3 regions of the Arthrobacter sp. FW306-07-I genome follow, and region 1 is predicted to be linked to each of the others. Evidence: riboswitches for the same ligand, from Rfam matches in the RefSeq annotation. Region 1 holds a riboswitch; each other region holds the start of a gene.
What was found. A riboswitch is a leader RNA that binds a small molecule or an ion and turns the genes downstream of it on or off. The one in region 1 is predicted to bind S-adenosylmethionine.

Region 2: it holds a riboswitch for S-adenosylmethionine, as region 1 does, so the genes downstream of both, LFT46_RS02500 (cobalamin-independent methionine synthase II family protein) here and metX (homoserine O-acetyltransferase MetX) in region 1, are expected to answer to the same signal.
Region 3: it holds a riboswitch for S-adenosylmethionine, as region 1 does, so the genes downstream of both, LFT46_RS18805 (DUF1737 domain-containing protein) here and metX (homoserine O-acetyltransferase MetX) in region 1, are expected to answer to the same signal.

What each region holds. Positions count from the first base shown of each region.
Region 1 is NZ_CP084550.1:1,521,178-1,531,232, forward strand. Features, by position in the region: gene LFT46_RS06955 (HNH endonuclease signature motif containing protein) at 1-1,400, opposite strand, end outside; gene LFT46_RS06960 (VOC family protein) at 1,602-2,240, opposite strand; gene LFT46_RS06965 (S8 family peptidase) at 2,356-4,626, opposite strand; SAM riboswitch class IV at 4,930-5,044, shown strand; gene LFT46_RS06970 (bifunctional o-acetylhomoserine/o-acetylserine sulfhydrylase) at 5,089-6,405, shown strand; SAM riboswitch class IV at 6,528-6,643, shown strand; gene metX (homoserine O-acetyltransferase MetX) at 6,656-7,771, shown strand; gene LFT46_RS06980 (MFS transporter) at 8,012-9,394, shown strand; gene LFT46_RS06985 (zinc-dependent alcohol dehydrogenase family protein) at 9,400-10,055, shown strand, end outside.
Region 2 is NZ_CP084550.1:503,843-513,897, forward strand. Features, by position in the region: gene LFT46_RS02470 (TrmH family RNA methyltransferase) at 1-280, shown strand, start outside; gene LFT46_RS02475 (hypothetical protein) at 410-1,348, shown strand; gene fbaA (class II fructose-bisphosphate aldolase) at 1,535-2,554, shown strand; gene LFT46_RS02485 (DUF3151 domain-containing protein) at 2,555-2,977, shown strand; gene LFT46_RS02490 (hypothetical protein) at 3,134-3,274, shown strand; gene LFT46_RS02495 (uracil-DNA glycosylase) at 3,286-3,915, opposite strand; gene LFT46_RS02500 (cobalamin-independent methionine synthase II family protein) at 4,120-5,328, opposite strand; SAM riboswitch class I at 5,342-5,446, opposite strand; gene LFT46_RS02505 (M14 family zinc carboxypeptidase) at 5,663-6,745, shown strand; gene LFT46_RS02510 (adenylosuccinate synthase) at 6,993-8,282, shown strand; gene LFT46_RS02515 (YegP family protein) at 8,455-8,841, shown strand; gene LFT46_RS02520 (RNA polymerase sigma factor) at 9,124-9,675, shown strand; gene LFT46_RS02525 (hypothetical protein) at 9,672-10,055, shown strand, end outside.
Region 3 is NZ_CP084550.1:4,031,238-4,041,292, reverse strand. Features, by position in the region: gene LFT46_RS18825 (UDP-N-acetylglucosamine 1-carboxyvinyltransferase) at 1-310, shown strand, start outside; gene LFT46_RS18820 (glutamate--cysteine ligase 2) at 379-1,605, shown strand; gene LFT46_RS18815 (O-succinylhomoserine sulfhydrylase) at 1,733-2,941, opposite strand; gene LFT46_RS18810 (rhodanese-like domain-containing protein) at 2,942-3,352, opposite strand; gene LFT46_RS18805 (DUF1737 domain-containing protein) at 3,349-3,624, opposite strand; SAM riboswitch class IV at 3,638-3,753, opposite strand; partial or broken gene opgC (OpgC domain-containing protein) at 3,935-6,394, shown strand; gene LFT46_RS18795 (hypothetical protein) at 6,521-6,775, opposite strand; gene LFT46_RS18790 (TetR/AcrR family transcriptional regulator C-terminal domain-containing protein) at 7,003-7,707, shown strand; gene LFT46_RS18785 (pyridoxamine 5'-phosphate oxidase family protein) at 7,725-8,189, opposite strand; gene LFT46_RS18780 (aminodeoxychorismate lyase) at 8,250-9,179, opposite strand; gene cls (cardiolipin synthase) at 9,273-10,055, shown strand, end outside.

The DNA of each region.
Region 1 (10,055 bases):
CGGTGGTGTTTGGGGCAGAGTTGTGCCAGGTTGCTGGCCCCGGTGGTTCCGCCGGATTCCCAGGCTTGCAGGTGGTCGGTGTCGTTGTCCGGGGTGCGGTTGGTGCAGCCGGGGAAGGTGCATTTGGCGTCGCGCATTCTGATCCAGCGTTTGATGGTTTCGGTGAGCCGGTAGTTCTTCCGGCCGATCTCCAAGGGTGCCCCGTCTCTCGGGTCGACCAGGACGCGGTAGAAGGAGTTCGCGCCGTCGGCGACGAGTTTGCGGGCGGTGGATGCCGGGATGGGGCCGAGCCCGTCGAGCATGGCTGGCTCGTCCGTGAGTCCGAGGAGGGAGAACACCGGCACCGTGACCAGGACGTCGGCCCGCGGGGTGGGGACCTTGCCGGGTTCCGTCACGGCCGACGAACTGATGGCGTTGCCGGTTCCTTCGTCGATGCTGGCCGGCTTCGCCGCGGTGGTGGTGCCCGTGGCTGTCAGGGTGGTCCCGGTCCCGGTCCCGGTCCCGGTCCCGGTCCCGGTGCCGGTGGTGTTGCCGGCGCTGAGGAGCAGGGATGCTGCGATGTCGGGGCGGAGTTGGGTGATGGTGCGTGGTTCGTTGGGGCCTTGGAGGCCGCGGGCGGTGGCGGTGGTGCGGTTCCAGATGGCGCAGGCGGTGTCGCCGGGGAGGTAGAGCGAGACCCAGGCCATGCCGTCCCGGTCCGGGGTGTATTCCATTCGCCGGTCCGTCACCCCTTTGGCGTGGCGTTTCTGCAGTGTCTCGGGGTGGTGGCGTTCGCGCCAGGCGCGGACTTTGGCCCGGAAGCGGGAGGGGACGAGTTCGCCAGGGGCTGCGCCGCGGGCGGGGTGGGGTGCGTCGGGGTCGAAGAAGTGCGCCACCAGCGCGGCAGCGCCGGCCGGATCGAGGCCCTCGGTTTCGTCCGCAATGATGCGGGCGTGCTGCCAGGACATGGCACCGGCGGTCAGGGCCTGGAACACCGGCGGGAGGGAGCAGATTTTTCGGGACTGTTCCACCAGGGCACCTGCGGCGGCGGAACTGACGGTGAGGACGCCTGCGATCTCTTCCACCACGGACATCTCGGCGTAGGTGCGGTCCTGCATGGACGCGTCGGGCGGGGTCATGGCAAGCTGAAACCCAATCGCCTCGGCTGCATCCCGCGCCTTCATCGCCGCGAGCTGCGCCTCCAACCGGGCCGTGAGTTCCAGCCGCTCCAGCCGGATCTCGTACCGCCGCTGCAACACATCAACACCCGAACCAACACCAACCCCGGAGGCCAGGAACGCATCCTCCCGCTCCAGCGCACTTATGGCATCCAGCGCACCAAGTGCAGTGCGCGCATCAAGGGCGGCCACAGAGGCATGAACACCCTCCGCACCTGCCCCAACACCACCGCTGATTCCCATATGAAGATCATCCAACAGGGGTCTGACATTTGAACCTGGAGGCATGGGCAGAAGCACGAGTACCAAAAACGCGGGTACCACTTAAACGAATTCGGCCGCCATGAGGTGGTGACGCCGTTGTCACCACCTCATGGCGGCCGAAGATTATCCGGGCGTGGACCCGGCACACCCATCTCCCAAAAAGAGACTAGGGCTGGCTCGTCAGATAGTGACGGCCCCGTTGGCGGTCTCAAAGGTGACCGACAGGATGCCCGGCGTTCCGTGCGGGGCGACCCACTCGACCGCAACATCTTCGAGCGGCTTCTCCACCGGCTCGCCCAGCCATTCCGTGACCCTCGACGCGGAGCCGGCGATGGTCAGGCAGCTCATCTTGAGGCTGCTCTGGTAGGCGTTGGACGGGTGAAGCGAGGGATCGCCCTCCCACTTGAGCATGTACGGGACCTGGGGATCAGCGATGAGGCCCAGGATGCCAATCTGCTTCCAGACCAGCTCGCGGCCGTCCGGGAACTTGCGGTTGCCGTTGACGGCGGAGCGGCCAAGGCGTTCCTCGAAGGGGGCGAGGTCGTCCACTTCGACGCACCAGCCCATCCAGCCGCCGCCGGCCGCGGAACGGGCCCGTACGGCCTGTCCAAACGGTGCCTTGTCAGAAGCGGGGTGGTCCAGGACCTCCACGACCTCCAGGTACTTGTGACCGGCCAGCGGGATGATCATATTCCGGGTTCCGAACCGGGGGTGCACCCCGCCCTTCACTGCCTCAACGCCGAGGGCAGTTGCAATACGTTCGGTAGTGGCCGCGAGGCCGTCGTGTTCACAGGCGTAAGAGACGTGATCCATGCGCATGGCAACATCTTGGCACTTTGTGATGCGGCTCTCAGCTAAGGATACCCTTACTGGAATTTCCTTCGTGGATTCGGGCTGTTTTCCTGCCTCCCAGCTGACCAGGATCGGCATCTGATCAGCCACCGATGTAGTAGCCGGAGGTGTCGGCGGTGAGGTGGACGGTGCCGTTGGAGTTGTTGGTCAGGGCGATGGTTCCGTCACTGCCGACGGGGGTGATGACGAGGTTGGGCACGGTTTGGGCTGCGGCGAAGTTCAGGTTGGAGGTTCCCGGTGGGGTGGTGCCTCCGGCGTGGACGGTGATGAATCCGTTGCTGGTGGGCTCGGTGACAGTGACGTTTACGGCCACGGCTGACACGCCTGTTGCCGGGATGCCGCCCCGTCCGGTTACCGGGACCTTGATGGTGGCTCCGGGAGCGACTGGCCCGCTGGTGCCTCCGGTGCCGTTGCGCGTATCAAGCTGCCGGAACGGGGTCTGGGAGGAAAACGCGCCAGGGTCTACAGCGGTTCCAGCGATGTAGTAGCCGGAGGTGTCGGCGGTGAGGTGGACGGTGCCGTTGGAGTTGTTGGTCAGGGCGATGGTTCCGTCACTGCCGACGGGGGTGATGACGAGGTTGGGCACGGTTTGGGCTGCGGCGAAGTTCAGGTTGGAGGTTCCCGGTGGGGTGGTGCCTCCGGCGTGGACGGTGATGAATCCGTTGCTGGTGGGCTCGGTGACAGTGACGTTTACGGCCACGGCTGACACGCCTGTTGCCGGGATGCCGCCCCGTCCGGTTACCGGGACCTTGATGGTGGCTCCGGGAGCGACTGGTCCGCTGGTGCCTCCGGTGCCGTTGCGCGTATCAAGCTGCCGGAACGGGGTCTGGGAGGAAAACGCGCCAGGGTCTACGGCGGTTCCAGCGATGTAGTAGCCGGAGGTGTCGGCGGTGAGGTGGACGGTGCCGTTGGAGTTGTTGGTCAGGGCGATGGTTCCGTCACTGCCGACGGGGGTGATGACGAGGTTGGGCACGGTTTGGGCTGCGGCGAAGTTCAGGTTGGAGGTTCCCGGTGGGGTGGTGCCTCCGGCGTGGACGGTGATGAATCCGTTGCTGGTGGGCTCGGTGACAGTGACGTTCACGGCCACGGCTGATACGCCTGTTGCCGGGATGCCGCCCCGTCCGGTTACCGGGACCTTAATGGTGGCTCCGGGAGCGACTGGCCCGCTGGTGCCTCCGGTGCCGTTGCGCGTATCAAGCTGCCGGAACGGTGCCTGGGAGGAAAACGAGCCAGGGTTCGACGGATTGCTGGTTCCTGCCGGTGACGCAACTTGCAGCAATCGGTTTAGGGTTCCCGGGCTGGCGTTGGAGATCTTGCCGCTGGCTGAGGAAGAATTCAGTGCGTCTCCTATCTGGGCAGGGGAGAGCAGCGGGTTCTGCGAGAGCATGAGGGCAGCAGCGCCTGCCACATGGGGAGTGGCCATTGAGGTCCCGCTTAGAGATGCGGTGGCGGCCGGGGAGGTGTACCAATCGGATGTGATGCCAACGCCGGGGGCGTAAAGATCCACGCAACTGCCGAAGTTTGAGAAGCTGGCCTGGTGGTCCGTGGAATCGCTGGCAGCGACCGTGATTGCCGCCGGAATCCTGGCGGGGGAAGCCGTGCATGCATCGGTGGCACTGTTACCTGCAGCAACAACCGCGGAAATACCGTCGGCGATTACCGCCTCCACGGCAGCGTCCAAGGTGCTGCTCGTGGGGCCGCCAATGCTGAGGTTCACCACAGCCGGAGTCCCGGCACGGTGGTCCCCTGCAATCCAATCGAGTCCTGCAATAACGTCCGAGTAGAGGCCTGTGCCGTCACAGGCCAGTGCCCGCACCGGGATCAAAGTCGCGAGTTTTGCCACGCCATAGGTTGAACCGCCGATAGTGCCGGCGACATGGGTGCCATGTCCGTTGCAGTCGCTGGACCCGAGGCCGTCGGACTTCGCCGTCCAACCTGCCGCAACCCGGCCGCCGAAGTCGACGTGGGATGCGAGGATCCCAGTGTCGAGTACATAGACGCTCACGCCTTGCCCGGTGCCGGAGGGCGTGTACGTGCTGGATAGGGGCAGCGATTGTTGATCTATCCGGTCCAGTCCCCATGGCGCCTGCTCCTGGGTTGTGCTGTAGACCGTGACGGGTTGGTCCGGCTCAACGGCAACGGCTTTGCCGGACCGCATCAGGGCTGAGGCTTGCGCCGGGGTGGCTTTTATCGCAGCTCCCTTGATCGCATTCTCGAACATACGGCTAACGCCAATACCTTGGCCGCGCAGTGCACTGCTCTCTTGCCTGACGTCCGCTGCCGCGGGGAACCGGACAATGTAATCACCCTTGTCAGCCCCCGCGGCGCTGGCGATGGGAGCAGGGAGAAGCACCGCTCCCAGCATTGAACAGACCAATGCAATGTATAGAGCAGTGGCACGTGCGGCAGGGCGCAGAATCGGAGGCAACGGAACGTCCGTCCTTTTTTGACTGTGAGAAACGAGGGGGTTTTCCCCGTTCAAATCTATCGGGGACGGGAACCCGATCTTCCGAAGCTCGGGCGATCCTTCGCATTCCCTGTGCGAATCTTCGCAAACCTACGCTGCAGTCCTGGCGGTGTGTTTCCACGTCCAGGCTTTTGTCACGACCCGTCATACTCATGGCGTTGGGCGCCCCCGCTTCCTAGACTTGGCGAAGGTCATGAGTGCCAGCGCCAAGCCCCGGCTCGCTGGCCGGCAACCCTCCATCCGCGGTGGGGTGCCCCGGGTGAGGACCTGGCTGTCCGGCACGAGCCGACAGCAAGCGCGGCCCGCACTGCCCCTGAGCATGCCGGGCCCATGTCAAAGGAGATTTGGATGTCCAACGCTTGGTCCTTCGAAACCCGCCAGATCCACGCCGGCCAGGAAGTGGACAGTGCAACGGGAGCCCGTGCCCTGCCCATCTACCAAACCACGTCCTTTGTTTTCCCAACGGCCGAGAGCGCAGCCAACCGCTTTGCACTCTCCGAACTGGCGCCCATCTACACCCGCATCGGCAACCCGACGCAGGACGCCGTCGAACAGCGGATTGCCAGCCTTGAAGGCGGCCTGGCCGCGCTGCTGCTGAGTTCCGGCCAGGCCGCCGAAACGTTCGCGGTCCTGAACATTGCGGAGGCCGGCGACCACATCGTAGCCAGCCCCAGCCTCTACGGCGGCACCTACAACCTTTTCGCCCACACCCTGAAAAAATTCGGCATCTCCGTCACGTTCGTGGACGACCCCGACAACCTGGACCAGTGGCGCAACGCCGTCCGGCCCAACACCAAGCTTTTCTTCGGTGAAGTGGTCTCCAACCCGCGCCAGGACGTCCTGGACATCGAGGGCATCTCCGAAGTCGCCCACCAGGCCGGCGTGCCCCTCATCGTGGACAACACCCTCTCGACGCCGTACCTGATCCGGCCGCTGGAGTGGGGAGCGGACATCGTGATCCACTCGGCCACCAAGTACCTGGGCGGCCACGGCACAGCCATCGCCGGCGTGATCGTCGATTCCGGCAAGTTCGATTTCAGCAAGGACCCGGAACGGTTCCCCGGCTTCAACACCCCGGATCCCACGTACAACGGATTGGTCTACGCCCGCGACCTGGGAGCCGATGGAGCGCTCGGTGCCAATCTCTCCTACATCCTCAAGGCGCGGGTCCAGCTCCTGCGGGACCTGGGCTCGGCGGTTTCGCCGTTCAACGCCTTCCTGATTTCCCAGGGCCTGGAGACATTGAGCCTGCGGGTGGAGCGCCATGTTGCAAACGCGGCGGAGGTTGCGCGGTGGCTTGAAGCAAGGGACGACGTCGAATCGGTCGCCTACGCCGGGCTGCCGTCCAGCCCCTGGTACGAGCGTGGCCGCAAGTATGGGCCCAAGGGGACGGGCGCCGTCGTCGCCTTCAACCTGGCCGGCGGAGCGGAGGCGGGCAAACGCTTCGTCGACGCTTTGGAATTGCACTCCCATGTGGCCAACATCGGCGACGTGCGCTCCCTGGTCATCCACCCGGCGTCGACCACCCACAGCCAGCTCTCGCCGGAGCAGCAGGTGGTGGCCGGGGTGCACCCGGGACTTGTCAGGCTTTCCGTGGGCCTGGAACACATCGACGACATCCTCGCCGACCTTGAAGCAGGCTTCAGGGCTGCGAAGGACGCCTAGAAGCCTAAAGTACGACGCCGGGGCGCCACTTAGGCGGCAGGGCAGGGCAGGCAGCAAGTCGGGAAGTCACAACCAGTCACACTCTTGGCTTGGACCGGGTGGTGTTTCGTACACTCGATCCAGGTCATGAGTGCCAGCGACAGCCCCGGCTTGCTGGCCGGCAACCCTCCTTCCGCGGTGGGGTGCCCCGGGTGAGGACCTGGCCTGCCGGTCAATTGACGGCGGGCAAGCGCGTAGAAGAGGTCTTGCCATGACGGTTTCCGTCGCCCCAACCACCATCCCCGAACACGGAATCGTCCGCTACGCCTCCATTGGGGAACTGGAGCTCGAGGCCGGGGGATACCTGCCCGACGTTACGCTGGCCTACGAAACCTGGGGCACCCTCAACGCAGACGCCAGCAACGCCATCCTGATCGAGCACGCGCTCACGGGCAGCACTCACGTAACCCGCGGAGACACCGACGAGGAAGGCTGGTGGGAGCAGCTGGCCGGGCCCGGTGCCCCCGTGGACACGGACCGTTTCTTCGTGGTGTCCATCAACATTGTGGGCGGCTGCTACGGCTCCACCGGCCCCTCATCGCCCGCCCCCGACGGATCGCCCTGGGGTTCCCGCTTCCCCCTGGTCACGCTGCGGGACAGCACCGTGGCGGAGGCCCGGCTGGCGGACCAGTTGGGGATCAAGAGCTGGTTCGCGGTTCTTGGCGGCTCCATGGGCGGCGCCCGGGCGCTGGAATGGGCAGTGACCTACCCGGAAAGGGTGCAGCGCTGTGCCGTCATCGCCGTGGGGGCTGCGAGCACGGCAGAACAAATCGCCTTTGCCCAGGCCCAGACCCTGGCCATTCGGCAGGATCCAAACTTCAACGGCGGCGACTACTACGGCGGTCCCTGTCCTGAAGAGGGCCTGGCCCTTGCCCGGCGCATCGCCCACATCACCTACCGGTCCGCCGCCGAACTGGAAGGCCGCTTCGGCCGGGCGGCCCAGGCATCCGAGTCGCCCCTTCAGGGGGAAGTACTGGCAGCCCGTGGCCGCTACCAGGTGGAAAGCTACCTGGACCACCAGGGCAACAAGCTCGTGAAGCGCTTTGACGCCAACAGCTACATCGCCCTGACCGAAGCGTTGATGAGCCACGACGTCTGCCGCGGACGGGGAACCCTGGCCGAAACCCTGGCCGGTGCTACTGCACGCTTCTTCGTGGCCGCCGTCGACTCCGACCGACTCTACTTCCCGTCCCAGTCCCGGGAACTGGCGCAGGCGCTGCCCGGCGAGGTGGACGTCCACGTCATCCAGGCACCCATCGGCCACGACGGGTTCCTCACCGAGATAGGCCAACTGGGGGCGCAGCTGCGGGGCAGCTTCCTGGTCTAGGCACTCCTGGACCAGGCAGTTTTGGTCCACACGTTCCTGGTCAAAGCCTCCGAGGTTCAGCCAGCTCCAAGGAAACCTCCAGCAGTGTGCATTCCTGCAGATGCCTTCTGCACTAATGGTCGTTGAGGTTGCACCGGCAAGCAGACCATACTCATCGAAGCCGGTTTTCGTGGTGTACATCACATCCGGCTGCCATCGACTGTCCCCGTGGTGTCGACGACGACGCCGAAGGAGTTCGCATTGAGTACGGAACGCTCCGCCGCAAGGCGCACCGAGGAAACCGACGTCAAGGCATCAGGCCTGAAGAAAGTGGTGACGGCCTCCATGGCCGGCACCGTCGTGGAGTGGTACGAGTTCTTCCTCTACGCATCCGCAGCCACCCTGGTGTTCGGGAAAGCCTTCTTCCCCAACGCCGGGACAGAACTGGATGGCATCATCGCCGCCTTCCTCACCTACGCCGTCGGTTTCGTGGCCCGTCCCATCGGCGGCATCGTGTTCGGCCACTTCGGCGATAAGTTCGGCCGCAAGCAACTGCTGCAGCTCAGCATCATCCTGGTGGGCGTCTCCACCTTCCTCATGGGCTGCCTGCCCACGTTCGGGCAGATCGGCTACTGGGCTCCCGCGCTGCTGGTCATCCTCCGGTTTGCCCAAGGATTCGCCGTCGGCGGGGAATGGGGCGGCGCCGTCCTCCTCGTGGCGGAACACAGCCCCAGTAAGTCCCGCGGGTTCTGGGCCAGCTGGCCGCAGTCCGCGGTGCCCCTGGGCAACCTCCTCGCCACGGCCGTGCTGTTCATCCTGTCCTCCACCCTGACCCAGGAAGCCTTCCTCGGGTGGGGCTGGCGTGTTGCCTTCTGGCTGTCCGCGGTGATCGTGCTGATCGGCTACTACATCCGGACCAAGGTCAACGACGCCCCCATCTTCCTTGAAGCGCGTAAGGAAGTGGACGCCGGCCACAAGGGCTACGGCGTGGCCGAGGTCTTCCGCCGCTACCCGCGCGGCGTCTTCACCGCCATGGGCCTGCGCTTTGCGGAGAACATCCTGTACTACCTGGTGGTGACGTTCTCCATCACCTACCTGAAGACCGTGGTCCAGGCCGACACCACGCGCATCCTCCTGCTGCTGCTCCTGGCCCACGCCCTGCACTTTGCCGTGGTGCCCATGGTCGGCAAGCTCTCGGACCGGTTCGGCCGCAAGCCCGTCTACATGGCCGGCGCCATTATGGGCGCCACCTGGGGCTTCTTCGCGTTCCCCATGATGGACACGAAGAACGACTTCATTATCCTGGCGGCCATCATGATCGGCCTGGTGTTCCACGCCTTCATGTACGCTGGGCAGCCTGCCATCATGGCGGAGATGTTCCCCACCCGGATGCGTTACTCGGGCGTCTCCCTGGGCTACCAGGTGACGTCGATCGTGGCCGGCTCCCTGGCCCCGATCATCGCCGCCTCGCTTTTGGGCACCTACAAGTCCTCGGTCCCCGTGGCCGTCTACCTGCTCATCGCCTGCGCCATTACCGCCGTCGCGGTCTTCTTCCTGAAGGAAACCCGCGGCGTCTCGCTGCATGACGTGGACGCAGCCGACGCCAAGGGCACGGCCGACCTGCTGGCCGCCAGCAAGAAGTAGGGCCCATGAAAGCCGCCGTCCTGTACGCCACCGTCCCCGCCACTGGAAACGCCTCTGGTAAAAGCAGCTTCGCCGACGCCCGGCCACTGGTCGTGGAGGAACTCGAGCAGCCGGAGCCCCGCACCGGTGAGCTTGGTGTTGCCATCACCTATTCGAGCCTCTGCCATTCGGACCTCTCGGTGGTGGACGGCTCACGGGTCCGGCCACTCCCCATGGCCCTAGGCCACGAGGCGGTGGGGCGCGTGGTGTCCGTGGGCCAGGGCGTAGGAGACATCTCCGTGGGCGACCACGTGGTGCTGGTGTTCGTGCCCAGCTGTGGCCACTGCCGGGCCTGCCTGGCCGGCCGGCCCGCGCTTTGCCACCGGGCAGCGGAGGTCAACGGCTCAGGAGACCTGCTGCACGGGCCTGCCCTGTTGCGGACGCCGGAAGGGAAGCGCATCAACCATCACCTGGGCGTCTCGGCGTTCGCGGACTACGCAGTGGTTGCGCGGGAATCGGTGGTGGTGATTGACGACGACGTCCCGGACACGGTCGCCGCGATGTTTGGTTGCGCCGTGCTCACCGGAATGGGCGCGGTGTTCAACACCGCCGAGGTCAGTCCCGGCCAGTCCGTGGCAGTTTTCGGCCTGGGGGCGGTGGGGCTCTCCGCGGTAATGGCGGC
Region 2 (10,055 bases), 1.0 Mb from region 1:
GGACTTTGTCCAGTGGGCGCAGGGGGAAGGGCTGGCGATCATCGGGATCGATATCTTCCCGGACTCGGTGCCCCTGGAAACGTACGAACTGCCCCGCGACTGCGTGCTGGTCTTCGGACAGGAGGGGCCGGGGTTGACCGCGGAAGTCCACCAGGCCGCCCAGGCCACCCTGTCTATCGAACAGTTCGGCTCCACCCGGTCCATCAACGCCGCCTCCGCCGCCGCGATCGCCATGCACGCCTGGATCCGCCGGCACGTCTTCAACCAGCACGTCTCCTAACCCCGCGAGATGGCACTTAACGGCAGTCGCGGAGCCGATGATTGCCGTTAAGTGCCAACTCGCGGGTTCGTCGTCCGCGAGCCTGTGGATAACCTCTGCTGGGCCTCCGTAACGCGCCAGAATGGGGGCATGCGCAGGGCCAGCCTTCCAGAGCATTTGACCACAGGAACGTTTTCGCTGCGTGCTTCCGACAAGGCGGGGGTCACGCGCACGCGAACCGCGGCGAAGGATCTGGTGACCGTTTCGAGGGGCATCCGGATGCCGGTCCACTCCGGTGCCGCCGGTGCTGCAGCGTTGCGCGCGTACACAGACCTTGATGACACGTCCATTCTGACGTCCCTCTCTGCCGCACATGTCTGGGGAGCGCCGTTGCCGCCAGGGCCGGGCGGCGACTGGCGGATCCATCTGGCCCGGCGGCGCGGATTCAGCTTTCCACGCCGCTCCAACGTCGTCGGCCATCTGCTGTCTTTCCTGCCGGACGAGGTAGCGGAGTACGACGGCGTCAGGGTCACCTCGCCTGCACGGACCTGGCTGGACCTGGCCTCTGTGCTGGCCGTGCAGGACCTTGTGGCCGTCAGAGATTACTTGGTGTGCTCCCACGGGCCCGGCTTTCCGCGTCCGAGGGAGGCGCTGTGCGGCCTTGACGCACTCCGGTACGTCATCAGCAGGCATGGGGGCATGCGGGGCATAAAGACAGCCCGGGAAGCGATCGAATTGGTGCGGGCAGGCGCCGACTCCGCCCCGGAAACACACATGCGGCTCGCGCTGATTGACGCCGGCTTGCCGGAACCGGTCCTGAACCACGTCCTGTTCGACCAAGGGGGGCTTCCTTCGCTCTGGCCTGACGCTGCCTATCCGCAGTGGGGCATCGCGCTGCAGTACGACGGCGGGCACCACGCAGGGGAGGAGCAGCACCTGCGGGACATGGAACGGTACGACCGGACTCTGGCACTGGGGTGGCTTGAAGTTCGCATCGGCAAGCAACACCTGGAAGGTGACAGGCCCGCCGTCGTACGCAAGGTGCGGGAGGCGCTGCAGAGCCGCGGCTGGACGCGAGATGGCAGATGACGGCAATTCCCGCCCCAGGCATTGCCGTCAAGTGCCATCTCGCGGGGGTGGGTGGAAGTGGTAGGTGGGCCGGTGGGGCGTAACCCAGAGCACTCCCGGCCCGCTAATGGCTAGGATGGTGCCAAGCCGTAAGCGGTCTACTTGAGGGTCTTCCACCCACAGACGAAACTCAGCAGAGGAGCCAGCATGCCCATTGCAACCCCAGAGATCTACTCCGAAATGATCGACCGTGCGAAGGCGGGCGGCTTCGCATACCCGGCCGTGAACGTCACGTCCTCGCAGACGCTTAACGCAGCCCTCCGTGGCTTCGCCGAGGCCGAGTCCGACGGCATCGTCCAGGTTTCCACCGGCGGTGCGGCCTACTGGTCCGGCGCGTCCACCAAGGACATGGTGGCCGGTTCCCTGGGTTTCGCGGCTTTTGCCCGCGAGGTTGCCAAGAACTACGGCGTGAACGTCGCCCTGCACACGGACCACTGCCCCAAGGACAAGCTGGACGGCTTCGTCCTGCCCCTGCTCGAGGCTTCCGAAGCTGAGGTCAAGGCCGGCCGCAACCCGCTGTTCAACTCCCACATGTGGGACGGCTCCGCCGAGACCCTGCAGGAAAACCTGCGGATCGCCCGTGACCTGCTGGCCCGCACCGCGGCTGCCAAGATGATCCTCGAGGTTGAAATCGGCACCGTCGGCGGCGAGGAAGACGGCGTGGAGAACGCCATCAACGACAAGCTGTACACCACGGTTGAGGACGCCCTGGCTACGATCGATGCCCTGGGCGCCGGCGAGAACGGCCGCTACATCACCGCCCTCACCTTCGGCAACGTCCACGGCGTCTACAAGCCCGGCGGCGTCAAGCTGCGCCCGGAGATCCTCAAGGACATCCAGGCCCAGGTTGGTGCCAAGATCGGCAAGGAGAACCCGTTTGACCTGGTGTTCCACGGCGGCTCCGGCTCCTCGGACCAGGAAATCGCGGACGCTGTTTCGTACGGCGTGATCAAGATGAACATCGACACCGACACCCAGTACGCCTACACCCGCCCGGTGGCGGACCACATGTTCAAGAACTACGACGGCGTCCTGAAGGTTGACGGCGAAGTGGGCAACAAGAAGACCTACGACCCCCGTGTCTGGGGCGCCTCCGCCGAAGCCGGCCTCGCAGCCCGCGTGGTGGAAGCCACCAAGCAGCTCGGCTCGGCCGGAAAGACCTTCTAGATGTCGGACGAGTTCCGCCGGAACCTGATGGGGCCGGAGCCCACGCTCCTGCCCGCCGAAACCGAGGTGTACGGACAGCTGGAGGCCGGGCAGGAAGCCCTGGACCTGGTAGAAAGGCACCCCACGTCCTCGCTGCTGTGGGCCATCCTGGCCGAGGAAGCATGGGCGGAGGGGCGCACCATCGACTCCTACGCCTACTCTCGGGTGGGCTATCACCGCGGCCTGGATGCGCTGCGGCGCAACGGCTGGCGCGGCGTCGGACCCATCCCGTGGGAGCACGAGCCCAACCGGGGGTTCCTGCGCGCGCTCTACTCCCTGGGCAGGGCGTCGGCCGCCATCGGGGAGGCGGACGAACCGGAGCGGATCGAGAAGTTCCTCAACGATTCCGACCCCAGGGCAAAGGCAGCCATCGAAGGCTCCTAAGTCCCCACCGAGGGCCCCATATATGACGACGGCGGGCGGTCACCTTTTGGCGAAAAGGTGACCGCCCGCCGTCGTCCCTGGACTGGAATGCGCCGTCCCTGATTTCGGTTAAAAGAATCAAAGGGCTAGAGGAAGAAAGGAGGAGCTGCGCGAAGCGTGGGAAAGCAGGAAAAAGCGTGTCTCAGGTTCTGTGACTACTACTCCTGGATGTCGTACGCCGACTTCACCACCTGGGTTGAAGCCGAAGACGAATCGGCACCGGGAATTTCGTTTACCGACTCCGATGCCACAGGCTGAGCGCCGACGATTCAGGGCTTCGCGATGCCGGTCCGGGCCATGGCGTCTGCATACGCCGTCCGCATGTCCTCGAGGAACTCCTCCTGGCGTGCAGGGGAACCGGCGAACGCGCGGCCGCTCAGCGAGCGGACCTTGTAGGTCTTCAGGCCGCGGCGCCACAGCAGGGGAACCTCGGTCTTCAGCAGCAGGTTGGCCAGGCGGTTGGCTTCGGTGCCGTGCGCCACGATGACCGATGCGCGGGGGACCAAGGCCAGGAACTTCAGCAGGGGCTTGAGGCCGGCCTGGACCTGGTCGGGGGTGAACTTCCCGTTGGCTTCGCCGGGAACGTGCCAGGGGTGGACGTTCCAAGGCATCACGAACTCTGGGCGCAGGCCCAGCTTCCACTGGATGCCCAGCATCCGGGTTGCGGCGTCCTGGTCGCCGGCGGTGATGAAGCCGGACGGATCCGCCTCGCCGATGTTGGAGTAGAGGCTGATGATGCGGCATTCCTCAACGTCGTGCATGGGGTCGACGTAGGGGACCACGGTTCCTGGTTTGGTCTCCCGCAGGGAATCGCAGAGTTCGTTGACGGCTGCAACGCTGGGTTCGTAGCGGCGGCTCATGAGCTGTTCGTGGAATGTTTCGGGGGCCAGGGCTGTCATGAAGTGCTGGTTCTCCTGCGGGGATTGGCGTTGCTGCCGCCGGCAGATGAGGGCGCGGGCAAGCGCAAACGCATCAGCAGCGGTTGGTTGGGGTGGGCCGGACCTCGCCGGCCTTCCCCAGTTTAGCAAGACCCGGGAAGCGAAACGCCGGCCGCCCCTTTCCGGTGATGGAAGGAACAGCCGGCGCCCCGGATGGCAAGCGGATTACCAGAGCCGGTTGGTGGCCCGACGGGCGCCCTCGCCCAGCGCTTCCAGCTTGGCGAAGGCGATCTGCGGGTGCACCCGGCCGCCCAGGCCGCAGTCGGTGGAGGCAATGACGTTCTCCCGGCCCACCACGTCGGCGAAACGCACGATGCGGTCCGCCACCAGGTCAGGGTGCTCCACCACGTTGGTGGCATGCGACACGACGCCCGGAATGATGACCTTGCCCTCGGGCAGCTTGGTGTCCTCCCAGACCCGCCATTCGTGTTCATGGCGCACGTTGGCGGCCTCGAAGGAGTACGCCCCGGCGTTGACCTGCAGCACGGAGCCGATAATGTCCGCGAAGGGGATGTCCGTGGTGTGCGGGCCATGCCAGGATCCCCAGCAGACGTGCAGCCGGATCTGTTCCTGGGGGAGATCCCGGAGGGCCCAGTTGGTGGCCTCGATGCGCAGTTGGATGAACTTCAGGTAGTCCTCCAGGGAGGGCTCGGGGTTGATCTGGTCCCAGCTCTCGGCCAAGGACGGGTCATCGAGCTGCACGGTGAGCCCGGCGTCGATGATCGCCTTGTATTCCTCCCGCATGGCGTCGGCGCAGGCGTAGACGAGTTCCTCGTCGGACTTGTAGTACTCGTTGGCTACCCTGGCGCAGGAGCCGGGGGAGAGGGACGCCACGAAACCGTCTGAGAGGCCTGCGGCGGCCAGTCCGGTCTTCAAGTTCCTGATATCCGATGCCACCAGATCCTGGCCGGTGTAGGTCAGGGGCCCGGCGATCTTGGGCTGGGCGACGCTCTTGCGGTGGGTGAGGATGCCGGAGGAAGGATCGTTGTACGCCTCGTTGAACGCCTGCCGATCCCGGCGGTCGGGGAAGGACGTCAGGACCACATGGCCGGGTGACGAGCGGCGGACCCCGGCTTCGGCCCAGCGGTCCACATTGGTGGGCTCCAAGCCGCCGAGGCGTGCGAAGGAGTAGTTCCACCAAGCACCGTAATCCACGGAACTGGACATGGCGTGTCCGTATTCGCCGTCGTTGGGGATGTCGATGCCCAGGTCCTTCTGGCGCTGCACCACGTCCACCACGGAGGCCTCAAGCAGTTGGAGGAATTCCGGGGTGATGCCATCGGCTTCCTTGGCGGCGTTCGCCGCGATGAGTTCCGGGGTGCGGGGCAGGGAACCGGCGTGGGTGACGCGGATGTGGTCGGTGTTCAGTGACATGCTGGAATCTTCCTTTCCATCGGTCCTGGCAGTAGCACCTTCGGCCGGCAGGAATCCTGCCGGACCGGGGTTGCTGCGGCGTCATCGAGCCAGGTCTCTCGGCCGCTCCGGATGGTTCCCTCCCACTTAAATCGAGACGCTCCACGCGGGCAAGTCCGGTCCACTTTGTGTCGCGCCAGGCAGGCCTTCTTTTACTTCTGCGCTCCTGTTTGCATCCTTACAGGTTTCGTCCAGTATATTGACAGATTATGTCCAGCTTGGTTGGCTTCTTGTCACAGCCGAATGAGGGACATGGCGGCTGCCACCCACTCGACCCAAAGAACCACCGCACTCAATGAAGAGGTCATGCACCGTGAACAAACCCCTGGCAAACCTCAGGAACCTTGCCCTTTCCGGCGTTCTGGCGCTCGCCGTCGTGGCGGGACCGGCCCCGCTGGCAAATGCAGTGGGCGAGGGCCCCAGCTATGACGGCAACGGACAGATCACCACAACAAAGCTGGCCACTTATGACCAGATGGTTTCCTTCCTGAAGGACCAGGACGCCCGCCAGCCCGCCATGGAACTGGAAGTCATCGGCCAGACCGTCAAGGGCCGCGACATCCACCTGGTCAAGTACATCTCGGACCCGGCCAAGCCCACCATCCTTTACCTGACCCAGCAGCACGGCAACGAACAGCTCACCACCGAGGGCGCCATGGAGTTCATCAAGCACCTGGGCGCCGGCAAGTCGGCGGACATCCTCAAAGGCGCGAACATCCTGGTGGTGCCCATGCTCAACGCGGACGGCGCCATGGGGGACGTGAACTTCTCCCTGGACAACTACCTCGCCAAGGGGGACCGGCACCTCACCCGCTACAACGCCGAGGGCGTGGACCTGAACCGCGACCACGTGGCCAAGATCCAGCCGGAGACCCAGGCGCTGCACAACAACGTGATGCGCAAGTACCGGATCGACTACATGATCGACCTGCACCACCAGGGCACCCGGGCGGAGCGCGACGGCAAGCTGGTTTCCGGCTCCATCCTGTACCCCACCACCCCCAACGCCGACCCGGCCGTCGTCGAAAAGTCCAAGCAGTTGGGCGCCGTGGTCTTCAACAACGTCGACTCCACCGGTTGGGGCCACCTGGGCAAATACCAGGGCGGCAGCGCCGAAACCATCAGCCGCAACGGCATCTCCGTGGAATACGGCATTGCCACCTTGCTCTTCGAGATGCGCGGCATGTCCGACCACTACCTGGACGGCTACGCACTGGGCCAGCGCAGCAACGGCTATCTGATCAAGCAGACGGTCACCACGCTGACGTCCACCGCCGCCGCCATTGCTGACGGTTCGATTGCCGACGCCGACATTTCCTTCTGGGACACCCTCGCCGAGCAGACGTCCCGGCCCGCCGGGGAGGCTGAGGACGAATAGCAGCGCGGCGGCGGTTCTGACCAGGCCCGCCGCGGCCCTTCCCGCATGACGGGCCGCGGCGGGGCCAACAAAGGACCAAGTGCCCCATCGGCTAAACTTGGGTGGTAAGAGCCCCGGAACTCTTCCTTCGCCGTGCCGTGCTGCGGCTGTGTGAAGGCCGGTATGTTCGGGGCATTCTCATGAACGGTGCTGCATGGCCCGCCACCTCGTGGCAACCCGGCAGCCCGAACGAATGGGGGAGGATCCCATGCCAGCAATTGTGATCGTAGGAGCCCAGTGGGGCGACGAAGGAAAAGGCAAGGCCACCGACCTGCTCGGCGGCCGTGTTGACTACGTCGTCAAGCCCAACGGCGGCAACAACGCCGGGCACACCGTCGTCGTGGGCGGTGAAAAGTACGAACTCAAGCTGCTGCCGGCAGGCATCCTCAGCCCCAATGCCGTTCCCATCATCGGCAACGGCTGCGTAGTAAACCTCGAGGCCCTCTTCCAGGAAATCGACGGCCTCCAGGCCCGCGGTGCAGACACCTCCAAACTGCGCGTCTCCGCCAATGCCCACCTCGTGGCCCCGTACCACCAAGTCCTGGACAAGGTGACCGAACGCTTCCTCGGCAAGCGTGCCATCGGAACCACCGGCCGGGGCATCGGCCCCGCCTACATGGACAAGGTGGCCCGGCTGGGCATCCGCGTCCAGGACGTCTTCGACGAATCCATCCTCCGCCAGAAGGTGGAAGGTTCGCTGCGCCAGAAGAACGAGCTCCTGGTCAAGGTCTACAACCGCCGGAGCGTGGTGGTGGACGAGATCGTGGAGTACTTCCTGTCCTATGCCGAGCGGCTCCGCCCTCTGGTCATCGACAGCACCCTGGTCCTGAACTCCGCCCTGGATGAGGGCAAAGTGGTGTTGATGGAGGGCGGCCAGGCCACCTTCCTGGACGTGGACCACGGCACCTACCCGTTCGTGACCTCCTCCAACCCCACGGCCGGCGGCGCGTCGGTGGGCTCCGGCATCGGGCCCACCCGGATTTCGCGCTCCATCGGCATCATCAAGGCCTACACCACCCGCGTTGGCGCCGGACCTTTCCCCACGGAACTCTTCGACGAGATGGGCATGTACCTGCAGAAGACCGGCGGCGAATTCGGCGTCAACACCGGGCGCCCGCGCCGCTGCGGCTGGTACGACGCCGTTCTGGCCCGCCACGCCTCGCGCGTGAACGGTTTCACGGATTACTTCGTGACCAAGCTGGACGTGCTCACCGGCATCGAACAGATCCCCGTATGCGTGGCCTACGACGTGGACGGCGTTCGGCACGATGAGATGCCCATGACGCAGACCGAGTTCCACCACGCCAAGCCCATCTTCGAGTACTTCGACGGCTGGACCGAGGACATCACCGGCGCCCGCACCCTTGCGGACCTGCCGGAGAACGCCCGGAACTACGTGCTGGCGCTGGAGAAGCTCTCCGGCACCCGCTTCTCCGCCATCGGCGTGGGCCCGGACCGGGACCAGACCATCGTGGTGAACGACCTCATCAACGACTAATCCGCGCTTAGAGCGCAGGATAACGACGGCGGCAGGCCACCTTTGCAGGTGGCTGGCCGTTTGCTTTGGCGTGGGGAAGCAATTTACACAGGCTTAACGCGGCCGGTCTTGTGAGGCGGATGGTGGGGAAGCCACACTCGGTAATACCCTTGGTGCCCAAGGAAGGACCGTCATGGCTGGAAAATTCGAAGCATTCATTGATGCTGATTTGTTCTTCCGGTTCCGGCTCCTGGCTGCTGACGGGGGAGTGATCGCGGTCTCGGGACCCTACGAGGACAAAGCGTCGGTGGCAGCCGGGATCGCCGCGGTACGCGAATGTGCCGGCACCGGCCTGGTCACCGACCTGTGCCCCGCGGGAGCCCTGACCCGTCCCGGGGCCGCAACCCCGGCAATCCCGCCCGCTGCGGCTGCTGCCGCCGGTGCCGCTGAGCCGCCTGCCGTCGTCGCACCTGTTTGCGCCGAAGAGCGCATGCCCGCCAGGGTGCATGCTTTCGCGCCGGCGAAGGCGCCCCGGCGGCAGGCGGCCACCCCGCGGTGGACCAGGGCAGCAGTCCGTTGAAAAAAATTTGGAAGTTTTTTTGAAAACGCGTAACCCTCCCGGCAGCGTCGGCGATTACCCCTATGAAGTGCCGGTCTGGAACCTGTCCCCCATCACGTTCCAGACCGGCTCTTTTGTCTTTCCCAACGTGTAGCTTCCCCCGGCGTGACCCCGCACTGGCCCGTCCACGGGGCCGTGGCGGTTCCGGCGGGGTGGTTACCGAAGGGTAGAGTGGGGCCAGCGTTCCGGATGTACTGAGCGCTTGCCTTGCCAACACCCTCTTTGACGGAAAGCACTACGTCAGTGACCGATGCACAGACAGACGAGGCTCCGGACCAGCCAGTTTCCGGGACCGCTGCCTTCAGCCTCGTCTACAAGACATACGCATCACAGGTACTGGGCTATCTCACGGCCCGGGGAGTCGAGGATCCGGAGGCCGCCATGCAGGAAGTATTCCTTTCGGTGCTGCCCAGGCTCAACACCGTCCACGGAGGAGAAGCCGGGCTGCGTACGTTCATCTTCTCCGTTGCCCACGCCCGGATGGTGGATGACTACCGCCGCCAAAGCCGGACTCCAGTCAAGCTGTCTTTCGAGCCCGAACTCGATCAGCGCGAAGATACCTCTGCGGAGAATGAAGCCCTGCACCGCATCTCGCCCCGGGAAGTCCTTGGGCTGCTGGACGGACTGCCCCAGGACCAGCGGGAAGTGCTGTCGCTTCGGCTGGTGGGCGGCCTTTCGATAGAACAGACGGCGGAAGCCATGGATAAGAGCGCCGGAGCGGTAAAACAACTGCAGCGGCGCGCCTTGCTCAAACTCCGGGAACTTAAGGCAGTGAAGGAGTATCTCACGCCATGACATCCGCCTCGGATAACCTCGCCACCCTTGTGGACGACGTGCTTCAGGACGCAGGCTGCGGCCAGGACGCGGAACTTCGTGACGTGCTGCTCTCGCTCGGCACCATGGCATCGCTGCCCGTCCCCGCGCCCACCGGGGAGCTGGCCGCCTTGCTTGCTGCGGGTGTGCCGCCAACGGCTGAAGTGCCTGATTCGGATGAGCCGACTGCTGAGCTGCCGCACGAGCAGCCCCGTGACCAGCGGCACGACGAACTCGCCCGCCGCCGTCGCCGCCATCGCCCCACGGCGCTCGGTCTGGTACTGGTTGCCGGGATGGGACTCGGTGTTGGCGGAGTTGCTGCCGGCACCACCACCCCGGACGGCAGCAGCATGGAGCAAGTG
Region 3 (10,055 bases), 1.9 Mb from region 1:
TGGCCAGACCATGATCCACGACTGGGTCTACGAAAACCGGGCAATCTACCTCACCGAGCTGAACCGGCTCGGCGCCCAGGTACAGCTCCTGGACCCGCACCGGATCTACGTCAACGGGCCCACCAAGTGGCGTGCCGCCGAGGTTGGCTGCCCGCCAGCACTCCGCCCGGCGGCCTGCCTGCTGCTGGCGATGCTGGCAGCACGCGGCGTCTCCGAACTGCGGAACATCTACGTGATCGAGCGCGGATACGAAGACCTGGCGGAGCGTTTGAACACCATCGGTGCCAAGGTGGAGTACTTCCAGGACTAGGCATTCACGGTTTGTCATGAACCGCGTGTGACAGTTCCAATATCCCTGCGTTGCCGCAAAATGTTCGTATGCGTACGTTCGGCGTAGAGGAAGAACTCCTGATCGTTGATCCGGAGTCCGGGGAACCGCTTGCGCTGGCTGACGCCCTCCTTGCCGGCCACCGCGTTGCGGCGGACGATCTTCCCGTGGAACCGGACACGCATCACGCCGGGAACCACGGGGATTACGACGACGAGTTGGGCCTGAGTGCCGAGCTGAAGCTTGAGCAGATCGAGACCCAGACCCGGCCATGCGTGGATTACGGCAGCCTCCTGGAACAGATCCGCGCCGGCCGTGCCCTGGCGGACCAGGCGGCCCGGAAACACGGTGCCAGGGTGGCGGCCCTCGCCACCTCGCCGGTGGCATCCCCCAGCCATACCACCCCGGATCCGCGCTACGCCAGGATGCTGGAACGCTTCGGCCTCACTGCACGGGAGCAGCTGACCTGCGGCTTCCACGTCCACACCTACATCGCATCGCCGGAGGAAGGCGTGGCGGTCCTGGACCGCATCCGGGACAAGCTGGCGGTCCTGACGGCGCTGAGCGCCAATTCACCCTTCTGGAACGGGGTGCCCACCGGGTTCGAAAGCTACCGGACCCAGGCCTGGAACCGGTGGCCGACGGCTGGGCCGGCAGGTATCTACGGCACCTACCCCGCCTACCGGAGGGTGGTGACGCGGCTGCTTGATACCGGGGTCATGTTGGACGAGGGGATGCTCTACTTTGACGCCCGCCTGTCCCGCAACCACCCCACCGTTGAGGTGAGGGTGGCGGATGTATGCCTGCGGGCCGAGGACGCAGCCCTTATTGCCGTGCTGGTCCGGGCGCTGGTGGAATCTGCCAGCAGGGAGTGGCGGGACGACGTTGATCCCACACCCGTTCCCACAGTTCTTTTGCGAATGGCCTCCTGGCAGGCCAGCAGCGAGGGGCTTAGCGGCGAGCTCCTGGATTTTGGCAACTTCCGTCCCGCCCCCGCCGCGGATGTGGCCCGTGCCCTGGTGGATTACCTGGCCCCCGTCCTGCAGGAGCAAGGCGAGCTGGCGTTGGCCCGGCAGGGTGTGGAGGAGATCATCGCCCGCGGAACAGGGGCCGCCGAACAACGCCGCGCCCGGGACAAGGCCCTTGCCGGTCCGCCGCCCGAGGACATGGGGTTTGGCGCCGTGGTGCGCCAGGCCGTGCAGGTGACCATGCGCGGAGCGCTGGATCTCGGAGACGTGGAGGACACACCGGAACTGCTGCGGGTCCGCCAGGCCTGACCCGCCGCGCGGCGTGCGGGTCCGCGGCGCGCAGTTTCCTCTTCGACGCGGTGCTTCCTTCCCGCGGCCCACATTCGGGCCGCGCCAGGGAATATGCGCCGCGGGAACACCGCAGCGCGTCGAAAAATTAGATCTGCTTGAGCGCCTGCTCCAGGTCGCGGATGAGGTCGTCCGCATCCTCCAGTCCCACGGAGAGGCGGACCACGCCGTCGCTCAGGCCAATGGCCGCGCGTCCTTCCGGCCCCATGGCACGGTGCGTGGTGGTGGCGGGATGCGTGATCAGCGACTTGGAATCGCCCAGGTTGTTGGAGATGTCGATGATCCGCAGCCCGTCCAGCAGGGCGAAGGCGGCTTCCTTGCCGGAGCGTCCGCCCGACGGGGCAAGCTCCAGGGTCAGGACGGTGCCGCCTGCGCTCATCTGCTTCGCCGCCAGCCCGTACTGCGGGTGCGATTTCAGCAGCGGATACTTCACCCAGCTCACGGCCGGCTGCTCCTCCAGCCACTCGGCAAGCCGGAGGGCCGTGGCGGAGGAGTGGTTGACGCGCAGCCCCATGGTTTCCAGGCCCTTGGTCAGGACCCAGGCGTTGAACGGGGACAGGGCGGGGCCGGTGTGGCGCATCAGCTGCTTTACGGGGCCGTCAATGAACTCCTTGGTGCCCAGGATGGCACCGCCCATCACCCGGCCCTGGCCATCGATGTGCTTGGTGCCGGAGTAGACGATGACGTCCGCGCCCAGGTCACCGCAGCGCTGCAGCAGGGGAGTGGCAAAGACGTTGTCCGCCACCACGGTGGCCCCGGCCGCGTGCGCCAGGTCGCTGACCGCGGCGATGTCCACGATTTCCTGCATGGGATTGGATGGGGATTCGAAGAAGACAGCCGTGGTGGGCTTGGAGAGCGCTTCGCGCCACTGGTCCAGGTCCGGGCCGTCCACGAACACGGTCTCCACGCCCCACCGGGGCAGGATCTCGTTCAGGACCACGAAGCAGGAACCGAACAGCGAGCGGGCGGCCACTACACGGTCGCCGGCTGCCAGCAGGGCGCCCAGGGCGGTGAACACCGCGGACATGCCCGACGCCGTCGCGAAGCACGCTTCGGTGCCTTCGAGCAGCCGGAGCCGTTCCTGGAACGTGGCCACGGACGGGTTGCCGTAGCGGGAGTAGACAAAGCGCTCGTCTTCGCCGGTGAAGGCGCGTTCAGCAGCGGCTGCGGATTCGTAGACGAAGCCGGAGTTGAGGAAGATGGCCTCGGACGTTTCCTGGAAGTTGCTGCGGTCCAGCCCGCCGCGGACGGCCTGGGTGTCGGGGTTCCAGCTGGGGGCGTCGTGGTTGAAGCTCACTTAGTTCTTTCCGAGGTTGGTGGGCAGGCCGCGGTTTTTCCAGCCATTGACGGTCCGCTCGCCGAAGCGGTCGGGATCGCCCTCGAAGCCCTCGAGGACGCTGTAGGCGGTGAAACCCGCCTGGGTGGCGGCGGTGGCAGCGGCGACGGAGCGCTTGCCGGAGCGGCACAGGAACACCAGTTCCGTGCCCGGGTCCTCCGGCGCCTGGTCCGTCAGATCCTTGATGAAGTCTGGGTTGGGGATGCCGCCGGGGAAGGTCCACTGGATGAAGAGTGGGTCGTTGTCCGTGGCCTTGGTGTCCGGGATGCCGATGTGGGCCCATTCGCCCTCGGTACGGACGTCCACCAGGACGGCGCCCTGCTCCAGCTTGGCCCAGGCTTCCTGCGGCGTCAGGTCTCCGGCGTAGCTCATGCGTGGCCCTCGCCATCAAACTCGCCGTCGAACTCGCCCTCAAGCTCGTCAACGGCCGTTGCAACGGCGGCGTCTGCCGAGGCGATCGCGGCCGGAAGGACGATGGCCTGCGCCACGATGACGGTGGTGCCATTGAAGGTTGCTGCGGGGCTGCCGTGCAGCACGTAACCGTCCGCGAGTGCAGCGGAGATCCGCTCGCAGAACTCACGGTTGTCCGCGCCGGTAATCAGGCGGTAGGACAGTCTTTCCTCAGAGGCGGGTGCGTCGGACACGACGGATCTCCTTCTTTCACGCTTGCAGCTCGAATCGGTCGATATGCCGAGTATTCACCTGAGGCACCCCGCCGCGAAAGGGAGGGTTGCCGACCGGCCAGTCAGGGCTTCACACCGGTACTCATTACTCCCCAAAAACGTAACACCTGCGCTCCCAGGCCGCACCGCCGCCGTCGTCATGTTCCGTAATTCACCGGACGGCCAGGCGATACGCACGGGCCGGCCGCCGGATAAAGTTCTTACCGGGGGCACCACCCCGTCGCCTAAGCAACGGGCAGCAGAGCAAAGAGTACCGGGGGTCCTTGTCAGCATGCGGGCAATCACATCGCATCACCGCGCCACCAGCCACGTAAACCGTCCGCGCTCTGTGGCTGCCTTTCTAGCGGCCATCGTCATCGCCTTCCTGGCCGTGCTGGCGCCGGCAGGTCCGGCGCAGGCTGCACCCGACAGCGGCAAGCCGTGGCTGGGTGCGGTGCTCGAGTGGGGCGAGGATACCGCTGCAGGCTTCAGTGACCGGCTGGGCGCCACCCCTGCTGTCTTCGGCCACGACATCACCCTTCCGTTCCGTGATTCCGAACGGAACGACGTCGACGGCTTCCTGCAGCAGGCCGCAGCCAAAGGTGCCCACGCCCTGCTTACGGTCAAGCCCTCGGTGCCGCTGGACCAGCTCGGCACTGCAGAAGCCGAAGCCTTTGCGCAGCAGGTGCACACTCTCACATCCGGGTTCAAGAGCCAGCTGCTGATCCGGTTCGCCCCTGACATGAACACAAGCTGGGTGGGTTGGGGCCAGCAGTCCGCCGAGTACCGCCAGGCTTTCCAGGAGGTGTCCAGGGCATTCAAGAAGTACGACGGCGGCCGGGCCGCCATGGTGTGGGCGCCTTACCTGGGCAAGGACTACCCCTTTGACCGGAGCCGGAATGCGCCGCAGCCAGGAAGTGAGGGGTTCGCGCTCCTGGACACCAACGGGGACGGGGCCTGGACCGGAAGCGACAACGCCTACGCACCCTACTACCCGGGTGACGACGCCGTGGACTGGGTGGGCCTGGCCGCCTACCACGACGACACCGCCGGCGGGGCCGCCGTCAACACTTTGCCGCGGGCCGGTGAGCTTGAGGAGATGCTGACAGCCTCCGGAAGCGAAAACTTCTACGCCACCTACTCGGAGGGGCGCAGGAAGCCTTTCCTCCTGCAGACCGCGGCGTTCTACAGCCCTTCAACCGGCGGCGCGCCCGAAGCCGGCATCAAAACCGGCTGGTGGGACCAGGTGGTGGGAACTGCCACCTCTCCGGAGTTCGCACGCACGGCCGCCGTCGTATGGGACGAACGCACCAGCACCAGGGACACCGGCGTGGCGAGCATCAGCTGGCTGCTCACCGGAAACCCGGACATTGCCAAGGCCGCGGGGGACAGGCTGAAGGCCTCCCCGATGGTGACCGGCCCTGTCACCGATCAGGCACCCACCGGCACTTATGTCCGCGCCAACACCCTGTCCGGGCCTGCTGCCTGGACTGTTGCCGCCGCCATGGTCATCCTCCTGGTGGCCCTGTGGCAGGTTCCGCGCAGAATCAATGCAGCCACAGCCTGGAGCTACCAGGATCCTTCCACCAGGGACTCGCGCGTTGACCTGCTGCGCGGAATGGCCATCGTCTTCGTGGTGGTCAACCACCTGGGCATGGCCTCGCTGTTCCAGTTGCTCACGCAGGAGGCCGTGGGCTTCGTGTCAGGCGCAGAGCTGTTCGTCCTCTTCTCCGGACTGGTGGTGGGCATGGTGTAGGGGCCCAAGGCAAAGGAGGACTTCGGCCGGGTTTTGGACCTCACGTCACGCCGCGCAGGCAAGCTCTACCTGACGGCGCTCGCCGTGCTGATCGGGGTCTTCCTGCTGTCCCTGCTCCCGTTCTTCCACGCCGAGGCGCTCACAACCTTCGTGGACCAGGGAACCGGCGGCGCCGGGCACAACGGTGCCGGCCGGACCTACGACCTCTATGCGGGCATGTCGTCCTTGTTCCAGTTCCCCGTGCCGCCCCAGGTGCTGCCGGCCATCGTGCTGCTGCAGTTTGGGCCCTGGCAATTCAACGTCATGGGCCTCTACGTGGTGCTCTTGCTGGTCAGCCCGCTGATCCTGGCCGCATTGAACCGCGGAAAGGCCGTCTGGGTGCTGGCCGCGACCCTTGCAGTGTATGCAGTTGGTGCCGTGACCAGGTTCCGGGTCCTGCCGTCGCAGTTCGAGGACTCCTTCCCCCTGCTGGTGTGGCAGGTGCTGTTCGTGCTGGGGCTGGTTGCCGGCTATCACCGCCGTGCCGTCGTTGCCGGGCTGTCGAGGCATACGTGGGTGGTGGTTGCCTGCACCGCGGCGGCGTTCGCGCTGGCTTTCCTGTCCTGGGGCAATCCCTACCTGGCGAACAACTACGACGTCCGCATGGCGCTCATGCCGGACGGCGTATACCGCGCCATGTATGACGCACTCTTCGGCCGCACGTACCTGGCTCCCGGCCGCCTGCTTAATGTCATGGTCCTGGTGGTGGCGGCCTACGCATTCCTCAGCGCTTACTGGAAGCCGGTGCAGCGGGCGCTGGGCTGGTTCCTGATTCCACTGGGCCGGGCCACGCTCTACGTGTTCATCATGCATGTGCTGCTGATCGCCGTCGTAGCCAATATTCCGGCGTTGCAGCAGCAGAGTATCTTCCTCAACACCGCGGCCTATGCCGTGGTCCTGGGACTGCTGTGGGTGATGGTGCGCACCAGGTTCCTCTTCCGGATCATCCCTACCTAGCCCAGGCGGGGACGCGCTCTTCAACCTTGGCCGCGGCTGCTTCAGGGCACGAAAAATGCCGTGGCACCGGAGTGCCACAGCATGTGTTCGTGCGCCCAGGGGGTGCCCCAAGGCGGGCCGGGGAAGCTAGACAAGCCCCGGATAGCTGGTGAGGATGTAGTCGGCCGCAGCTGGACCCTTCATGCGGAGTCGGTTGTGCCCGGGGTTGATCCTGTGCTTCATGGCTGACCAAAAAGTGGATTCGCTGCCGAGCGGCTGCTGATTGATCACGCACCAGCTGGTGTACAGCCCGTAGAGGCGGTCCCGGTTCAGGCTGGAATCGGATACATGATCGGAATAGGTTGCTTCGTGGAGGAACAGATCGAACTGCGAGTTAGCCATGACGGCTCCCTTCGCTAAGTGCTCGGCGCTGCCGTGTGGCTACAACAGCAAACCGCGATCCCCTGCACGGGGGCGATCGGGGTATATAGTCCATCCCCGGCTGAGACTGAGGGGACGAACAGCGCTCTCACCGCTTGTCTACACTGTAGACTTTACTCGTAGACTACAAGTGAGGCAACCGTCTTGAATAACTCCGGGACCACCGCCGGCGGGGCGAGGACCAATCCATGACTTCCACTGCAGCTTCCGGGCCTCGCTCGCCCAAAACCCGGCTGAGCCGGGACGTTGTGCTAACCAAGGCCCTGGAACTCGTTGACGCCGAAGGCCTGGAGGCCCTGACCATGCGCCGGCTGGGGCAAGAGCTCGGCAGGGACCCCATGAGCCTTTACCGGTACGCGGAAAACCGGGCAGCCCTGCTGGACGGAGTCTCGGAACTGGTGCTCAATCAGCTCAGAATCCATCCCGAGGACCCGGACTGGAAGGCCCAGCTGCGGAGAATCGCCCACAACCTGCGGACGCTGGCGCTTCAGCATCCCAACGTAGTGCCCCTGCTGGTAACGCGGCCCCTGTCCACGCCGCTGGGACTACGGCCCCTGGGTACGCTGCGGCCGCTCGAGCAGATCCTGTCCCTGCTGGTGGCCGCGGGGTTCCAGCCGGCGGATGCACTCCATGTCTACCGCGCCTACTACGGCTTTCTCTACGGACACATCCTCAACGAACTGCAGGAATACGTCGTTGACCCGGAAGAAAACGAGGTGCTGCTGCGGCTGGGGCTCCACCGCCTGCCCGCCAAGGAGTTTCCCAGGCTGCGTGCCCTGGCTCCGGCGCTTGCAGAATACGACGGCGGCGCGGAGCTTGAGCAAGGACTCACCATCCTGCTTTCCGGGCTGGAAGCACAGCTTTCCGGAAAGGGTCCAACTTCCCACGCCTGACAAGGCGCCGCCGGCCGCTACTCGAACGAAGCGCGGCGCCGGTCCTGGATGCGGGTGTTCCAGACATCCGGCCGGTTCACCTGGAACCTGCGGCCCGTCAACGCTTTGGCGTTCAGCCTGACATAGTTGGCTTTCTCTCCGGGCTGCCACGGCTCCAGGCCAAGTCCGTCCACTGCATCCTGGACGGCCTGGTCCTCGATAATTTCCGTGTCGCCCCGAACCACTACGCTCCAGGCCTGTTCCGTCGAGGGGTCGTAGCCGTCAATTTCCAGCGCCGCCGGCCGCTCCATCCTGGCGCCCCAAAGTTTTGAGCCCGGAGCGGTGCGGAAGACGATGCTGCGCAGGTGCACAACGTAGTTCACGGGGAAGATTTCCGGATGCCCGTCCACCACGATGGCCAGCCTGCCCACCGTGTCATTCTCAAGCAGTTCCCAGCAGTCGTCGAAGGACAGGTTTTCGATCGGCAGGTTTCGCGAGTCCATGGTCCACACCTTACGGGTGATGCGGGAACGGGAAAAGGGATTAAGCGCCTGTTGCAGGGCCTAGTGGATGCCGGCGAAAAGTCCGCTCAACTCGGCGGTCAGTTCCTTCTGGACGGACGGGCTGCCGATCTGCTTGCCGTCGATCGTGTTCACAGGGGCAAGAAGGCGGACGCTCGAGATCAGCCAGACCGCATCCGCGTCCAGGAGGTCCTGCGGCTCCAGCGGGCCGTAACCCAGCTCCCAGCCCGCCGCCTTGGCGGCAGCGAAAAGCGCGCCCTGGGAGGTTCCCGGGAGGATGCCGCTGTCCAGCTGGGGTGTGATGAGGCGCTTCACAGGCGTGCCGTCGTCGGACTTTCCCACATGCGCCAGCAGCACCGTGGACGTGGGGCCTTCCAGGACGCGGCCATCGGAGGACAGGAAGATGACGTCGTCCGCGCCCTGCTTATGCGCGTAGCGGAGCGCGGCCATATTGACGGCGTAGGAAAGCGTCTTGGCGCCCAGAAGCAGCCAGGGCGCCCGTTCGGCCACGTCACTGTCGTAGCCGCGGTCAAGGAGGATGACGTCAATACCTGTTTCACGCTGCCGGCGGCCGGTAGCCCCCGCGGGCGATGCCTGCACCCAGGCTGTAGGAGCGGGGGCACCCTCCACGCCGCGGGTCACCACAAGCTTGACCACCAGTTCATCGGCAGCAGGATCGGCGGGCGGGTACTCTGACCGGTGCCGCGCCACGGCAGCGGCAATGGCGCGGCGCCACGCATCCTGGTCCGGGATGTCCAGGTCCAGTGCCGCGGCGGAGCCTGCCATCCGGTCCAGGTGGGCCTGCATTTTCCGCACTGACCCGCCCACCGCCAGCATGGTTTCGAAGACGCCGTCGCCCCTGGTAACCCCAAGATCCGTGACCAGCAGCTGGGGTTTGGACGCATCGGCCACCCTGCCGTCAGGAAATGCGGGATCGAGGAAAAGGAGAACCACTGGGGCTGGAGAGGTCATGGCACCAGCTTAGTGCGGCACCGCGGATAAGCTGGGCAGAGTGCCCCGGCCGGAAGCCGTCCTCCGGAGCCCAATCTCCCGGGAGTTATAGACGTGTTGTGGCCTTTTTCGCTTGCCGGCACCGCGCCGACGTGGGTGGTGGTGCTTCTTGGCTTTGTAGACCTGGCCATCCGGGTCCTGGCCCTGGGCATCATTCCCGGCAACAGACGCCCCACCACGGCCATGGCCTGGCTGCTGGGGATTTTCTTCATTCCCTTCGTGGGCATCCTCCTGTTCCTGCTGTTCGGCAATTTCCAGCTCTCCAGCCGGCGCCGCGCGCAGCAGCAGCTGGTCAACGAGCGGGTGCGGGCCGGCATCACGTCGCTCTCCGACGTCGAAAGCGACTATCCCGGCCCCGAGTGGGTCAAGTCCGCTGCTGAGCTGAACCGCACGCTGGGTTCGCTGCCCATGGTGGACGGCAACACCGTGGACCTCATCCCCGGCTACCCGGACTCCATCCTGGAGATGACTAAGGCGGTGCGGAAGGCGAAGAAGTTCGTCAATGCCGAGTTCTACATCATGAGCTCGGACCACGTCACCAACGATCTCCTCACCGCCTTGGAGGAAGCCGCCGAGCGCGGCGTCGAAGTCCGTCTCCTCTTCGACCACATTGGCACGCTGCGTATCAAGGGCTACAAGAAGCTGCTGAAGCGCCTCAAAGCGGGCAAGATCCAGTGGAAGCGGATGCTGCCGCTCCTGCCCATCCACGGCCAGTGGCGCCGCCCGGACCTCCGCAACCACCGCAAGATCATGGTGGTGGACGGCGAAATCGCGTTCACTGGGTCACAGAACCTGATCGAGCCCTCCTACAACAACCCCCGCCACCGCAAGGCGGGC